2 regions of the Bradyrhizobium sp. GW821-FHT13H06 genome follow, and region 2 is predicted to be linked to the other one. Evidence: predicted binding sites of a transcription regulator. Region 2 holds the regulator's gene; the other holds the start of a gene.
The links. Region 2 encodes LexA, which represses DNA repair genes until DNA is damaged. Its sites were predicted from a motif close to TGTTCNNNNTGTGTTCNG; they were not measured.
Positions count from the first base shown of each region.

Region 1: the regulator LexA is predicted to act here: its motif matches at 3,314-3,331, upstream of uvrA (excinuclease ABC subunit UvrA).

Region 1 is NZ_JBXAPN010000001.1:307,619-315,346, reverse strand. Features, by position in the region: gene gyrA (DNA gyrase subunit A) at 1-116, opposite strand, end outside; gene AC1RQP_RS01535 (single-stranded DNA-binding protein) at 499-993, opposite strand; gene AC1RQP_RS01530 (outer membrane protein) at 1,434-2,201, shown strand; gene AC1RQP_RS01525 (outer membrane protein) at 2,441-3,139, shown strand; gene uvrA (excinuclease ABC subunit UvrA) at 3,427-6,408, shown strand; gene AC1RQP_RS01515 (DinB family protein) at 6,458-7,021, shown strand; gene AC1RQP_RS01510 (HAD-IA family hydrolase) at 7,033-7,689, shown strand.
Region 2 is NZ_JBXAPN010000001.1:198,990-206,717, forward strand. Features, by position in the region: gene AC1RQP_RS00990 (hypothetical protein) at 281-478, opposite strand; partial or broken gene AC1RQP_RS00995 (ComEC/Rec2 family competence protein) at 654-2,030, shown strand; gene AC1RQP_RS01000 (hypothetical protein) at 2,154-2,588, opposite strand; gene lexA (transcriptional repressor LexA) at 3,074-3,775, opposite strand; gene AC1RQP_RS01010 (molybdopterin molybdotransferase MoeA) at 3,952-5,163, opposite strand; gene AC1RQP_RS01015 (hypothetical protein) at 5,372-5,578, opposite strand; gene AC1RQP_RS01020 (HAD-IA family hydrolase) at 5,745-6,368, opposite strand; gene AC1RQP_RS01025 (alpha-hydroxy acid oxidase) at 6,398-7,531, opposite strand.

The DNA of each region.
Region 1 (7,728 bases), 110 kb from region 2:
ATCACGCTCATGGCGTAGTCGAGGTACGACTTCTTCATCTCCTCGAAGATGGAGACGGGGCGAATGTCCGAGGGTTGCGCCGGCTGGTCGCCGGGCTTGTTGTCGTCGTCAGCCAAGGGGGAATCCGGTGAGATTTTGTCTGGGAATCATATAGCGCATCGGGGGGCGGATAACCACCCTCGCGGAGGGCCGAGAAGCGCTTTTTCCGCTTATTTTTCCAATGGCTTACGGCTTAGAACAGGATATCTCGGACAGCCCCGGAAATGGCTCCGCGGAACCGCCGCCATGCCCCAGAATCCGCGCAGCCAGGGAGGCCCCGCGAGCCCCGTTCGCAGCAGCCGGGAGCCGCGATCGGCCATCCCCTCGATGTCGCAACGATTTGAGTTCAAGCCGAACATGAAACGGGCCCGGAAAACCCGAGCCCGCTCCATCGATTAGGCAGAACTGCTGATACGAAACGCCAAGCTCCGTCCGCTCGGCGTCTCTCGATCCTCGTCCTCAGAACGGGATATCGTCGTCCATGTCGCTGTTGCGGCCGCCGCCGGCGGCGACGGGACGGCGCGGTGCGCTGCTGACGGGACCGGAGGAGCCGAAATCGCCGCCCGGCTCGTCGCCGAAGCTGCCGCCTCCTCCGCCGCCACCGCGGCCATCGAGCATCGTCAGCGTCGAGTTGAAGCCCTGGAGCACGACCTCGGTCGAGTACTTCTCGACGCCGCTCTGGTCGGTCCATTTGCGGGTCTGCAGCGCGCCCTCGATGTAAACCTTCGCGCCCTTCTTCAGATACTGTTCGGCAACCTTGCAGAGCCCTTCATTGAAGATCACGACGCGGTGCCACTCGGTCTTCTCCTTGCGCTCGCCGGTCGCCTTGTCACGCCATGTCTCCGAGGTGGCGATGCTCAGATTCGCGATTGGCCGCCCGTCCTGGGTACGGCGGATTTCAGGATCCTTGCCGAGATTTCCAACCAGAATGACCTTGTTGACGCTTCCCGCCATCGCCGCTCTCCACTCCGAATGCCACTGAATTCCAAAAGGGCGAATCCCGCTGCCCGCGTTCCTCTGCGCCCCGTTGACGCGACCCTATACGCTTGCGGACGCCGATCAGCCCGCCACCCCCAAGGTTATCCCCACATATAGCATCCCGTCCGGCTACGTTCCAGATTTGTTCTTCGCGCCAAAAGCACTGAACAGATACTGGTCACACGCCGATTGCGCGGAACCCGGATGGAACTTTTCCGGGTTCCCGAGAAGGACGAAAACCGCTTAACATTCATCAAGTTAGAGCCAATTCAATCAGTAGGCGAGTGTGGCATTTCGGAGACGGATTTTGCCCTTTCCTTGGGCTATCGTTGCCTTGGAATTAGTTCATATGGGCGTCGCGCCTGATCAGCCCGCTTCGGGGACTTCGAGAAGCGGGCGAAACTGGGGAGACTGCAATGAATAAGATTCTTTTTGGTGCAATCAGTGCAATGGCGTTGGGGCTGGCGGCCCCCGCAAGCGCGGCCGATCTTGCCGCCCGTCCCTACACCAAGGCTCCACCGCCGATCGCCGCCATCTACGACTGGAGCGGCTTCTACATCGGCATCAACGGCGGCGGTGGCACAAGCCGCAAGTGCTGGGACTTCGTGACTCCGGCGACCGGCGTTCTGGTCGGCGAGGGCTGTCACAATGCGACGGGCGGCACCGTCGGTGGCCAGGTGGGCTACCGCTGGCAGTCGACGAACTGGGTGTTCGGCTTCGAAGGCCAGGGCAACTGGGCCGACTTTACCGGCGACAACATCAGCGCGGTGTCCGGCCTTCGCAACCAGTCCACGATCGACTCTTTCGGTTTGATCACCGGGCAGATCGGCTATGCCTGGAACAACGTTTTGCTCTACGTGAAGGGCGGCGCCGCCGTCGTCGGCGATCGCTATCGGACCTACGATGTGGCGACCGGCCTCGAGTTCGACCGGGCCAACGAGACCCGTTGGGGCGGTACAGTGGGCGTGGGCGTCGAGTTCGGATTTGCGCCGAACTGGTCGGTCGGCTTCGAGTACGATCACATCTTCCTGGGCCACCGCACGATCGACTTCACCGGATCCGGCAATTTTGTCACGGCTCCGCTCGGTGTTTTCACTGCCTCCAATCGCATCGGCCAGGACGTCGATATCGGTCTCATCCGGTTGAACTATCGCTGGGGCGGCCCGATGATCGCAAGGTACTGATATCTCGCTGATATTGTTGGAGAACAAAGGCCGGCCTCGCGCCGGCCTTTCTGCTTTGGGCGCGCACTGATCGCCGGGAAACGAGTCAGTAACCATTACCTTTTGCGTCGTTGTGGCTTTTCGGAGACACAACTTGCGGCTTTGGTGGTGTAAGCACAACCTCAGTTGGGCCGTTGAGTCCGCTGCCCTTCCGGTCACGGAAGGCAATAACAGAAACTGGGACTGGGATTTAGTTGAAGATGAAAAAGGTTTTGTTGGCTTCGGCCTGTTTGTTCGCTCTCGCCGCTCCGGCCTCGGCCGCCGACCTTGCGGCCCGCCCCTACACCAAGGCTCCGATCGCTCCGGCCGCTGTTTACAACTGGACCGGCTTCTATCTCGGTGTCGTCGGCGGCGGCGCTTGGGAAGAGTCCTCGACCGATCCGAAGATGAACGGCGGCTTCGTCGGCGGTACCGCCGGCTACAACTGGCAGACCGGCAACGTCGTGTTCGGTCTCGAGGCCGACGGCGCCTGGGCTGACGTCAGCGCTTCGGTCACCGGCGCGACCGTCGTCCCCGGCTTCGGCGTTGCCACCGCCACGCTGAGCTCGAAGACCGACGCCATGGGCACCGTGCGCGGCCGCATCGGCTGGGCCGTCAACAACATCCTGCTGTACGGCACCGGTGGTTACGCCTGGATCGACAACAAGGTCACCCTCAGCGCGCTCGGCGTGAGCGTCTCCGACAGCAAGTGGCACTCCGGCTGGACCGTCGGCGCCGGCGTCGAAGCGTTCTTCGCGCCGCAGTGGTCGGTCAAGGGCGAGTATCTCTATCGCAGCCTCGGCAGCGAGACCTACTTCTCCAACCTTGGCGCTCCGCTGGCGTCTGGCACGATCAACTTCCACACCGTCCAGGTCGGCGTGAACTATCACTTCGGCGCCCCGGTCGTCGCCAAGTACTGATCTGAAGTACCGATCGCGACCGACGTCATATCGTCACGAAAGGCCGGCGCCAGCGCCGGCCTTTTTGTTTTGCCGGACACTTCGCGCGAAGTTTCCACTCCCCGCTGCTGCCAGATGCCGCCAGCGCGCCAACAATCCGTTGACGATTCGCAAGTCGCACTGGAAATCCGCCGCCGTTCTTCCTACGTTCGCTGCCATACCCATCGGCGCCGTTCCCGGTTCCGGGCGAAGCGCGCCTTCAACATTGGCGCGATCGCGCGTCTTTGGATTCCTTAAGGACCAGCGGGATGGACGAAGTGATCAAGGCGAAGCGCCAACAACAGAACGCGGGCTCCAGCCTGCGCGCAATTACAATCCGTGGCGCGCGCGAGCACAATCTCAAGAACATCGACGTCGAGATCCCCCGCGACAAGCTGGTGGTGTTCACCGGCCTCTCCGGTTCCGGCAAATCCTCGCTCGCCTTCGACACCATCTACGCCGAGGGCCAGCGCCGCTACGTCGAATCGCTGTCGGCCTATGCCCGCCAGTTCCTCGAGATGATGCAGAAGCCCGACGTCGACCAGATCGATGGTCTGTCACCGGCGATCTCGATCGAGCAGAAGACGACGTCGAAGAACCCACGCTCCACGGTGGGCACGGTGACCGAGATCTACGACTACATGCGCCTGCTCTGGGCCCGCGTCGGCGTACCCTATTCGCCGGCCACGGGCCTGCCGATCGAGAGCCAGACCGTCTCCCAGATGGTCGACCGCGTGCTGGCGCTGCCCGAAGGCACCCGCCTCTATCTGCTCGCGCCGGTCGTGCGCGGCCGCAAGGGCGAGTACAGGAAGGAGCTTGCCGAATGGCTCAAGAAGGGCTTCCAGCGCGTCAAGATCGACGGCACCTTCCATGAGCTCGCGGAAGCGCCGACGCTGGACAAGAAATTCCCGCACGACATCGACGTCGTCGTCGACCGCATCGTCGTACGCGCCGACATCGGCCAGCGCCTCGCAGAAAGCTTCGAGACCGCGCTGAAGCTCGCCGAGGGCCTCGCCGTCGTCGAGTTCGCCGACGCGCCGGCGTCCGCGCCTGCCGAAGAGAAAGAGAAAAAGAAGACCGCGAAGATCCACGACAAGAGCGGTCCCGAACGCATCCTGTTCTCGGAAAAGTTCGCCTGTCCGGTCTCCGGCTTCACCATCCCCGAGATCGAGCCGCGCCTGTTCTCGTTCAACAATCCCTATGGCGCCTGCCCGGCCTGCGGCGGGCTCGGCGTCGAGCAGCATGTCGACGAGGACCTCGTCATCCCCGAAAAGGACCTGACGCTGCGCAAGGGCGCGATCGCGCCCTGGGCCAAATCCTCATCGCCCTATTACGTGCAGACGCTGACCGCGCTCGGCAAGCATTACAAGTTCACGCTCGATACCAAGTGGAAGGATCTGCCGAAGAAGACGCGAGACGCGATCCTCTACGGCTCCGGCGACGACGAGATCAAGTTCTCCTACGAGGACGGGGTCCGCTCCTACGACACCAAGAAGCCGTTCGAGGGCGTCATCACCAACATCAACCGCCGCTATCGCGAGACCGAGAGCGAGTGGGCGCGCGAGGAGCTGGCGAAATATTTCCACGACGTCCCCTGCGAGGGCTGCAAGGGTTTTCGCCTCAAGCCCGAGGCGCTCTGCGTCAAGGTCGGCGGCAAGCATATCGGCGAGATCTCGGAGCTGTCGGTCAGGAAGGCCGGCGAGTGGTTCGAGACCGTGCCCGGCGCGCTCAACGCGCAGCAGAACGAGATCGCCGGCCGCATCCTGAAAGAGATCCGCGAGCGCCTGACCTTCCTGCTCGATGTCGGCCTCAACTATCTCACGCTGTCCCGCTCCTCCGGCACGCTGTCCGGCGGCGAGAGCCAGCGCATCCGCCTGGCCTCGCAGATCGGCTCGGGCCTGACGGGCGTGCTCTACGTGCTCGACGAGCCCTCGATCGGCCTGCACCAGCGCGACAACGCCCGCCTGCTCGACACGCTGAAGCGGCTGCGCGACCTCGGCAACACCGTGGTCGTGGTCGAGCATGACGAGGACGCCATCCGCCTCGCCGACTACGTCCTCGACATCGGCCCCGGCGCCGGCATGCATGGCGGCCACATCGTCGCCGAAGGCACGCCCGCCGAGATCATGCGCAACCCGAAATCGCTGACCGGCAAGTATCTGACCGGCGAGCTCGAGGTCGAGGTGCCGGAGCGGCGCCCGCCCAACCATCGCCGCACCATCAAGGTGGTGAACGCGCGCGGCAATAACCTCAAGAACGTCACCGCGGAGATTCCGCTCGGCCTGTTTACCTGCGTCACCGGCGTGTCCGGCGGCGGCAAGTCGACGCTGCTGATCGACACGCTCTACCGCGCCATCGCCCGCAAGCTGAACAACGCCAGCGAGGGCGCCGCGCCCCACGACCGCATCGAGGGCCTCGAGCACATCGACAAGATCATCGACATCGACCAGTCGCCGATCGGCCGTACCCCGCGCTCGAATCCGGCGACCTATACCGGCGCCTTCACCCCGATCCGCGAATGGTTCGCCGGCCTGCCCGAGTCCAAGGCGCGCGGCTACGAGCCCGGCCGCTTCTCCTTCAACGTCAAGGGCGGCCGCTGCGAGGCGTGCCAGGGCGACGGCGTCATCAAGATCGAGATGCACTTTTTGCCCGACGTCTACGTCACCTGCGACGTCTGCAAGGGCAAGCGCTACAACCGCGAGACGCTCGAAGTCCTGTTCAAGGGCAAGAGCATCGCCGACGTGCTCGACATGACCGTCGAGGAGGCCGCCGAGTTCTTCAAGGCAGTGCCGCGCGTCCGCGAGACGTTCCAGACCCTGCACCGCGTCGGCCTCGACTACATCCATGTCGGCCAGCAGGCGACGACGCTGTCGGGCGGCGAAGCCCAGCGCGTCAAGCTCGCCAAGGAGCTGTCCAAGCGCGCCACCGGCCGCACGCTCTACATCCTGGACGAGCCCACCACCGGCCTGCACTTCCATGACGTCAAGAAGCTGCTTGAGGTGCTGCACGAGCTAGTCGCGCAGGGCAACACCGTCGTCGTCATCGAGCACAATCTGGAAGTCATCAAGACCGCCGACTGGGTCATCGACCTCGGCCCCGAAGGCGGTGACGGCGGCGGCGAGATCGTCGCCTGGGGTCCGCCGGAGGACATCGCGAAAGCGCCGCGGAGCTACACGGGCAAATTCCTGGAGCCGGTGCTGAAGAAGGCACGGAAGCCGAAGCGAAGGAGCACGAGCGAGGCGGCGGAGTAGGTTGCGCGTTTGGAACGTGCCGACGCACATGTCTGAGGGAGAATGAGCTTTGCCTGCCGGACTTGTGCAAACCTATCGCGCGTTCGCCCATAACAATGCCTGGGCAAACCATCGGCTGCTCACTGCTTGCGCTGCTCTGCCTCAAGCTGATTTCGAGGCCAAGCGGACCGGGTTCTTTCCAAGCCTGCAGCGCACGCTAAACCACATCCATGTCGTCGACCTCTTCTATGTCGATGCGCTGGAGGGCGGTTGGTTGGGTCCGGCCGCCTGGAAGAACCAGGTGCCGTACCCTTCTCTAGCCGCGCTCAAGCAGGCACAAGCCGCAGTCGACAAGCGCTTGGTCGCTGTCTGCGATGCATTGACGCCGGAGATCCTCGACAGCGTTGTGCGGATCAACCGCGACACGGCCGCACAGACCGAGCGACGCGACCGGCTGCTCATGCATCTGTTCCAACATCAGATTCATCATCGCGGACAGGCGCATGCCATGCTGTCCGAAACGCGCGTCGCACCGCCTCAGCTTGACGAATTCTTTCCCGAGGGAGAAGCATCGCTCCGCGCCAGCGAATTCGCCGAACTAGGTTGGACCGAAGAGACTGTGTGGAAAACCTAGTTCGATAGCGGATGAACAAACCAACATCCCTTCACGTGCCCTACGCCCTCGCCATCTTCGACCTCGACGGCACCCTCGCCGACAGCTTTCCGTGGTTCCTCCGCACCATCAACGACGTCGCAGATCACTTCAATTTTCGCCGCGTGAAGGATGAGGACATCGAGGAGCTGCGGCATGCGTCGAGCCGCGAGATCCTCGCCCGGCTCGAAGTGCCCTTGTGGAAGCTGCCGGCGATCGCGCGGCATGCGCGTCGGCTGAAGGCTGAGGCCGCCGCGGAGATCGCGCTGTTCGACGGCGTCGAGGCGATGCTGCGGACGCTGGCCGGAAACGGCGTGCAGCTCGCGCTGGTGACCTCCGACAGCGAAGCCAATGCGCGCGAGAAGCTCGGGGACGTCGCAGCGCTGTTCGCGCATTTCGACTGTTCTGCGTCGCTGTTCGGCAAGCCCGCGAAATTCCGCCGCGTCATCCGGCGTGCGGGCGTAAGCTCTGAGCGAGTGATTGCGATCGGCGACGAGGTTCGCGACATCGAGGCCGCTCGCGCCGTGGGTATCACCTGCGGCGCCGTATGCTGGGGCTATGCGGCACCCGCAGCGCTGCGCGCGCATGCGCCGGACCACACGTTCGAGCAATTGGACGAGATCGTGCGGGCGTTGTGCCCGGTGCGGTAGCCCGGATGCGCAGGGCGACATCCGGAGCAAATCTCCAGG
Region 2 (7,728 bases):
TAACCGCCGGCCTTTTGCTTTTCACCGAGCTCCGCATTGGTCAGAGCCAACCATGGCGAACCAAGGGCAGAGCGCCGATGAAGCACCGAGCACGACGATTGTGCCTCAATCGGATTATGTACGGCATCACGAAGTGGCGACCTCAACACCGGGCTTCACCGGATGGACGCTTCCGAATCCACTGAGCCTTGACGTGAAGATTTGGCGGTCTCATCGACGCCATGGGGCAGCATCAGCATACATTGACGAGCTCGACGTCTGTCCTGGGTCACGCCGGCCTCTATTTGCAGTCTGTCACGATCTGATCCTGGCGCGAATCCATGCCCCGCAGGCATTCCCGCACTTCGCCAGTGACGCGATTGACGCGCCAGATCAGCGCCGGTCCGCTCGCCATCTGGTAAGGGGCTACAAGCTGAGCCGCGACAATGCATGCGCCGATCACAGCGGCGCCGGCCAAGATGGATTGCGGAATGGTCATCACGCCTCGCCCCCCAAAAAAGTAATCGCAGCCAATTGAAGCGCAGCAGAGCGGTGCGGGCAAGCTGGCGCCTTTGCGTCCGAAGCCGCTTCCCGCCTGCTTCCCCTGTCGGAATCGTGGGAAGCACAGGCGTAGTAAAGCTCTGTAACGCTTACAAAAAATCTTCTCTTGACCGATCTCCGGCTATCACATGGCGGTCGTCGCCGGCGTCGTGTTCTTCGCGGTGCGCGCGCTGCTGGCGCTGATTCCGGGGCTGGCGGCCGGCTTCGCCATCAAGAAATGGTCGGCGGCCGCGGCGATGGTGGCGGCTGCGTTCTATCTGCTGCTGTCCGGCGCCGAGGTCGCGACGCAGAGATCGTTCTTCATGACGGCGGTGGTTTTGATCGCCGTGATGGTCGATCGCCGCGCCATCACGTTCCGGACGCTGGCGGTGGCCGCGCTGATCGTGCTGGCCGTCGCGCCCGAGGCGCTGGTTCATCCGAGTTTTCAAATGTCGTTTGCGGCAACGCTCGGGCTGGTGGCGCTGGTGCAGATCGGCATGCCGAACCTGCTAGCATCGCCCGATCATTCCGCAACGGCGCGGATCGCACTGTGGGGCGGCCGCGAGATCGCGATGCTGTTCCTGGCCTCGTTGATCGCCGGGCTTGCGACCACGCCCTATGCCGCCTTCCACTTCCACCGCGTGACGCCATACGGCGTGCTCGCCAATCTCGGCGCGATGCCGGTGGTCTCGGCGCTGGTGATGCCGGCGGGGCTGCTGGGATTGCTCGCAGCGCCTTTCGGGCTCGACGGCGCGTTCTGGTGGCTGATGGGGATCGGCATCGAGTGGATGGTCGCGGTCTCGCGCTGGGTGGCGGCTCTGCCCGGTGCAGTCGGCCGCATTCCCGCGTTCGGGATCGCGCCGCTGATCGCGGCGAGCCTCGGGATCATCGTGATGGGGCTGTTGCGCACGCCCCTGCGCTGGTCCGGTGCCCTGGTGCTGCTTGCCGCGATCCTCTGGGCGATGTCGGTGCGGCAGCCCGATATCCTGATTGCCGGGGATGGCGCGAGCGTCGCCGTGCGGGGCCGGGACGGGCGGCTGCATGTGATCCGCGCCGGCAAGGATGGCTTCCTGCTGAGGGAGTGGTTGGCTGCCGATGCCGATCCGCGCGATGCCGGCAGCGCCTCGCTGGCCGACGGTGTGTCGTGTGACGAGTCCGGCTGCGTGACGCCGCTCGCGGACGGACGGCTTGTCGCGTTGGCGTTGCGCATCGACGCTCTGGCTGATGATTGCAGCCGCGCCGCGCTGGTGGTGACGGCGCGGCCCACGCCGCCCGATTGCGCGGCGATGGTGGTCGACAGGCCGCGGCTCGCCAGTCAGGGCGCGCTGGCTCTGACGCAGAGCGGTGACGGCTTCTCGGTTCGGGCGGTGAGGGCGAGAGGCACGAGCCGCCCCTGGCTGCCGGCCGGCGCCGGCGAGGGGGATTTCGACGGCAGCCTTGCGCCGAAGACGGCCGTGCCCCGCAACCGGGACGCAACGCCATCGGAGACGGACTTGCAGGCGGACGATTGAGGAGCGATGCGGGAGAGGTCGGTCGGGATCTCGCAGCAGGACGCAAACCATACCATCTCGCCGGCCTCGGCCGGCGATGGCATTTCATTCCTGGCCCACGACCATCGGCCGGGGGCGACGACGTCAGCCGATCGGCAGGCGCGTGATCGTGGACCGCGTGTCGGCGACGATCTGCGGCTTGTGCTCGCGTTCGCCAACCGGCTGGGTCACCGGCAGTTGCAGCACGGTCGCGCGCTGGCCTTCGACGAGCTGTGTCACCAGCACGTATTTGCCGTCGGGGAATTCGATCGCGTCATGATGGCGATCGGGAATGTGCGGGTCGATCTTGCCGAACTTGCCGACGCGGGAGTTCACGGTGCGCGTCCAGATCCAGCGATTGTCGTAACGGACGTTGTCCGCGAAGGCGAGCTCCGTTCCCGGCAGCAAGCAGACCGCGACGGAGAGATCGGCTTCGGAGGCGAAGCCGCGCGTCGAGGTGCCGCGGAAGGTCGTCGTGACGATCGTCTCGCCGACTTCGGCGGGGCGCGTCGCGACAGCATGCAGGCTGTAGTCACACATCGGGTGCTCCTCATGCGAAGATAGCAACCCGCACCTCTTTTTGAGGCGCAGGCCTCTATCAGGGTGGAAGCACGCAACGCTCTGCTTCGTTGTAGGCAAATCTGCGGCTGGACGCCGCAAGCCGCGATCACATTATCTTTCCCGGATTCGATAGGAACAAAGCCGACGCCTGTGTATTCGGAAGGCGCGTGTCGGCGCCTCGCGGCGCCGACCAGCCAGAGCATTGCCAGCTCGCTTGCCGAATGGCGGTGCGATTGTATGGCAACGGCTTACGTCGCTGATGCTGCGATCGGCGCCGCAACATCGTCCATGGAAAGTCTGGCGCATCACGTGTCCTCGAACTCTCAGGCCCGCGAAGCGATGCTGCGTCGTGCGGCGTGTCGAGGATGGCGCCGAAAGAGGGGGCCGGACAATCTGAGCAGAACCGGAAAAACCATCCAGCCGGAGCGGACAGTGATCCGCTCCAATAGATATCGAACGACCGCTCAGTACTTGCGGTAAAGCCCGATCAGCTTGCCCTGAATCTTCACGCGGTTCGGCGGAAGAATGCGGACTTCATAGGCGGCATTGGCGGGCTCGAGCGCGATAGAGGCCCCGCGGCGGCGGAAGCGCTTGAGCGTGGCTTCCTCGTCGTCGATCAGCGCCACCACGATGTCGCCGGTATCGGCGCTCTCGTTGCGCTGGATCAGCGCCATGTCGCCGTCGAGGATGCCGGCCTCGACCATCGAATCGCCGCGCACTTCGAGCGCGTAGTGCTCGCCCGAGCCGAGCATGTCAGGCGGCACGCTGATGGTGTGGCTGCGGGTCTGCAGCGCCTCGATCGGCGTGCCGGCCGCGATGCGGCCCATCACGGGCACCGCGACGGGACGCTCGCCCTCGTCCACAGGCGGGCTGGAGGTCGTGCGGACCTTGCCGAGATTGCCCTCGATGACGCTCGGCGTGAAGCCGCGGCGACTGCCGGCGGCGGCCTGCAACTCGGGCAGCTTGATCACCTCGATGGCGCGGGCGCGGTTGGGCAGGCGGCGGATGAAGCCGCGCTCCTCAAGCGCAGTGATCAGGCGATGGATGCCTGACTTCGAGCGCAGGTCGAGCGCATCCTTCATCTCGTCGAAGGACGGCGGCACGCCGCTTTCCTTCAGACGTTCGCTGATGAATCGCAGAAGCTCGTATTGTTTGCGCGTCAACATCTCGACCAAAGTCCCCCGGTTGATGTCGTTCAATTCCGAGACGAGGAAGTCAGCGATAAGCTGCTACACGTTCGAAACAAATCATGAACGGACACTATATGTTCGATATGTGTTCCGCAACTGCTTAATTTACGGTGAACAGAGCGAAGCTCGCGCCATGCGTGTGGCCGTGCAGCTCACACCGGCAGGCGCAGCACCTCGCAAGGCGTGCCGGCCTCGGCCCTCGGCGCGAACGGTGCGCGCACGAGAAGTACCTGCGCCGCAGCGAGATTCGCAAGCAGAGAGGAGTCCTGATGGCTGACGGGAAGGGCGACGAGCGTGCCGTCGTCACGCTGTTCCAGGCGCGCACGCAGATAATCCTCGCGTTGGTCATTGGCACCGAGATCGCGGCCCAGCACGGCGCGCTCGCGGCGATGATGAATCATTGAACGGCCCGACAGGGCGCGAATCAACGGCACCATGAACAGGAAGGCGCACACGTAGGACGACACGGGATTGCCGGGCAGGCCGATCACGCGCATTGCGCCGAGCCGTCCGTGCATCATCGGCTTGCCGGGCCGAATCGCGATCTTCCAGAACGCCATCGAGATGCCTTCGTCCTTGAGCGCCTGCTGGACCAGATCGTGGTCGCCGACCGAGGCACCGCCGGTCGTGATCAGGATGTCGGCGCCGCTCTCCCGGGCGCGACGGATGCCGGCGGAAGTGGCCTCCAGCGTATCGGCGGCAATGCCGAGGTCGATGGTCTCGGCGCCCGCGCTGCGGGCGAGCGCGTGCAGGGCATAGCCATTGGAATAGACGATCTGGCCGTGACCGGGCGTGGTGCCGGGCATCACCAGCTCGTCGCCGGTGGCGAGAATCGCGACCCTCGGACGGCGGCAGACGGCGAGATGCGGGTGATTCATTCCGGCGGCCAGCGCGAGATCGCGCTCCGTGAGACGGCTTCCCTTGCGGAGCAGCACGTCTCCCTCGCGGAAGTCGACGCCGGCGGAACGGATGTGCCGCCCGGAAATCGCGGCTTCCTTGATCGTGACGAGCTTGCCTTCCGCGACAGTGTCTTCCTGGATCACGACCGCATCGGCCCCGTCGGGAACGACGCCGCCGGTGAAGATCCGCACGGCTTCGCCGGGGCCAACCCTTCCCGCGAACGGACGACCCGCCGCGACCTCGCCGACCACCGTCAGCCTGGAATCGACCGTTGCCGCGTCAGCCGCGCGCACGGCATAGCCATCCATCGCCGACATGGCCTGCGGTGGCTGCGTGCGCCGCGCCGCGACGTCGCGCGCAAGCACGCGATGATAGGCCTCATCGAGGGAAACCATCTCTTCAGGTAGCGGCTCTGCATCCGCCAGCACCGCGGCAAGCGCGTCAGAAACGGGCATGAGGGCCACGGGCGGAAACTCCTGCAAATCGTTGGCGAGAGTTCTAGCCGAGTGCAGGCGCGAGGCAAAGCAGCACGCAGGATGATTTATCCGGCGCGATTTCCGTCGCGGCGGCGGCAGTTCAAGTCCGTCGCGGCATGATCCTGAAGGCGAGACAGACCGGCACGAGGATGGCCATGGCGAGGACGAGAATGACGAGCGCCACGGCCGACATCGGTCAACGTCCTGCCGGATCGCTCGGACCGACGTCCGGTGCGACGTCGGGAGCTCTGGGATTCGGATCCTTGTCAGGCAGCGGATCGGCCAGGGACTTCAGGTCGGCCGCCTTGCTGATCAGCTTGGCGGAAAGGTCAGAATCCGAGGTGGTTCTGGCGAATTCAAGCAGGAGAGAGGCTTGCTTGGTGAGATAGGTTTTGCCCAGCACGTCGATCAATCCGATGTAGAAGTCCCAACGGACTCATGAGTCCGAAGGGTGGTACTCCGTTCCCGGAACTCCGTACAAAAATGCACAAAGCGGCTCGGTTCCTCATCTCCTGCAAATTTGGCTCCGGGAACCGCGGGCATGACCTGTCGCGGCGACTGCCTGGCATTCAGATGCCAAGCGCCCTCAACGCGTTCCCGACGTCGCCTGGCGACGTCACGTGCACGGCATTCAAGCCGCGCGCCCGCGCGCCCTCGATGTTCTCGGCGAGGTCATCGAAGAATACGATGCGACCGGCGGGCACGCCGATCGCGGCGACGACGTGGTCGAACGCCTCCGCGTCCGGTTTGCGCAGGCCGATGCTGGACGACAGATACAGCTCGCGGAAGTGGCCGAGCACGCCGGCATATTCCTTCGAGAAATAGTCCACATGCGGCCGATTGGTGTTGGAGAAGGCATAGAGCGGCATCTGCTTCGCCGCGCGCGGCAACAGCTCGGCGATGTCGGGCATCTCGCCTGCGAAGATCGCGTTCCAGCCTTCCAGGAACTGCGCGTCCGAGATGCCGATTCCGAGTGACGCGCGCAGCGAGGCGAAATAGTCCTCGTCGCTGATCTTGCCCATCTCGTGCAGCCGGTAGGCCTCATCACGCACATAGCGCGCGACGATGGCCTCGGGCTGGCAGCCGGCATGTCCCGCCCAGCAGGCGATCGCCTTGGAGAAGTCGATGTCGAGCACCACGCGCCCGAGGTCGAACAGAAGCGCATCCGCGCTGCCGGGAGTAAGCGATGTCATTGCGTCCTTTTCACTTCAGTATCGGCCAGTCAGTAGCGATAGGGCTCATGGTCGAACAGCGGGAACGCGCTGAACACGCTGGGCGCGTTGGTGGCGGTCGCCGGATGGAGGCAGGATTTGTCGACCTCGGCGAATGAGGTGGCGCCCAGGAGGCCAAGGCAGCGCAGCACCTCGTCCTCGAGCAGTTCCAGCATCCGGGTGACACCGGCTTCGCCCGCCGCCGCCAGCGCCCAGCATTGCAGCCGGCCGATGCCGACGAGGTCCGCGCCCGCCGCGATCGCCTTGACGATGTCGGTGCCGCGACAGATGCCGCCGTCGACCATGATCTTGGCGCGGCCCTTCACGGCATCGACGATCTCGGGCAGCACATGCATGGCGCCGCGGCCGTGGTCGAGCTGGCGGCCGCCATGGTTGGAGACGTAAATCCACTCGACGCCGTGATCGAGCGCGATCAGCGCGTCCTCGGCGGTGGCAATGCCCTTGAGGATCAGCGGTATTTTGAACTTGTCCTTGATCATCTTCACGGTCCGCCATTCCAGACCCTTCTGGAAATCGCCGCCGGTGGCGCGCAGACGGCTCTCGCGAACGTAGCGCTTGGCGATGTCGCGTTCACGACGGCTGTAGTGGGCGGTGTCGACGGTCAGGCAGAAGGCGGCATAGGCGTTCTGCTCGGCCCGGCTGACGACATCGGCGACGAAGGCATCGTCGCCGCGGACATAAAGCTGATAGAGTCGCAGCGCGTCGGGTGCGGCTTCGGCGGTCGTCTCCAGTCCTGGCTCGGATACCGAGCTCAGCATGTGCGCCGCACCGAAAGTGCCGGCGGCGCGTGCCACGCTTGCCGCGCCATCCGGATCGAAGATCTCGAGGGCGCCGACCGGGGCGAGCACCACCGGCAGGCGCATCCTGCGGCCGAATTGATCGACCCCTCCGTCGACCCTGCGGACATCGCGCAGCACGCGCGGGCGGAAGGCGATCTCGTCCAGCGCCATGCGGTTGCGGCGCATCGTGGTCTCGGTCTCGGCCGCGCCGACGATGTAGTCCCAGGCGTTCTGGTTCAGGTTGGCGCGCGCTTTCCGGATGAACTCGTGCAGGTTCTGGAACGGCTCGCTGCTGGCGCCGAGTTCGACGTTCCTTTCAGGCCGGATGCGGGGCGCTTCGTTCATTGTTGTCCTCCCGAGAATTTGAAGTCTTATCGTCATCGCCTATCGCGTCCGGCCCTCCAAAACCATCCTAAAATCGCATAGCTGCGAGGCGTGGGCGGCCCGACCGGTTTGCGCTTGCGCGAAACAGTTTCGGAACGTTGCCAAAAGTTTAGTCCAAGGCGAAGGGATTTCTTCGGTATACCCGCCAGCGTGGCATC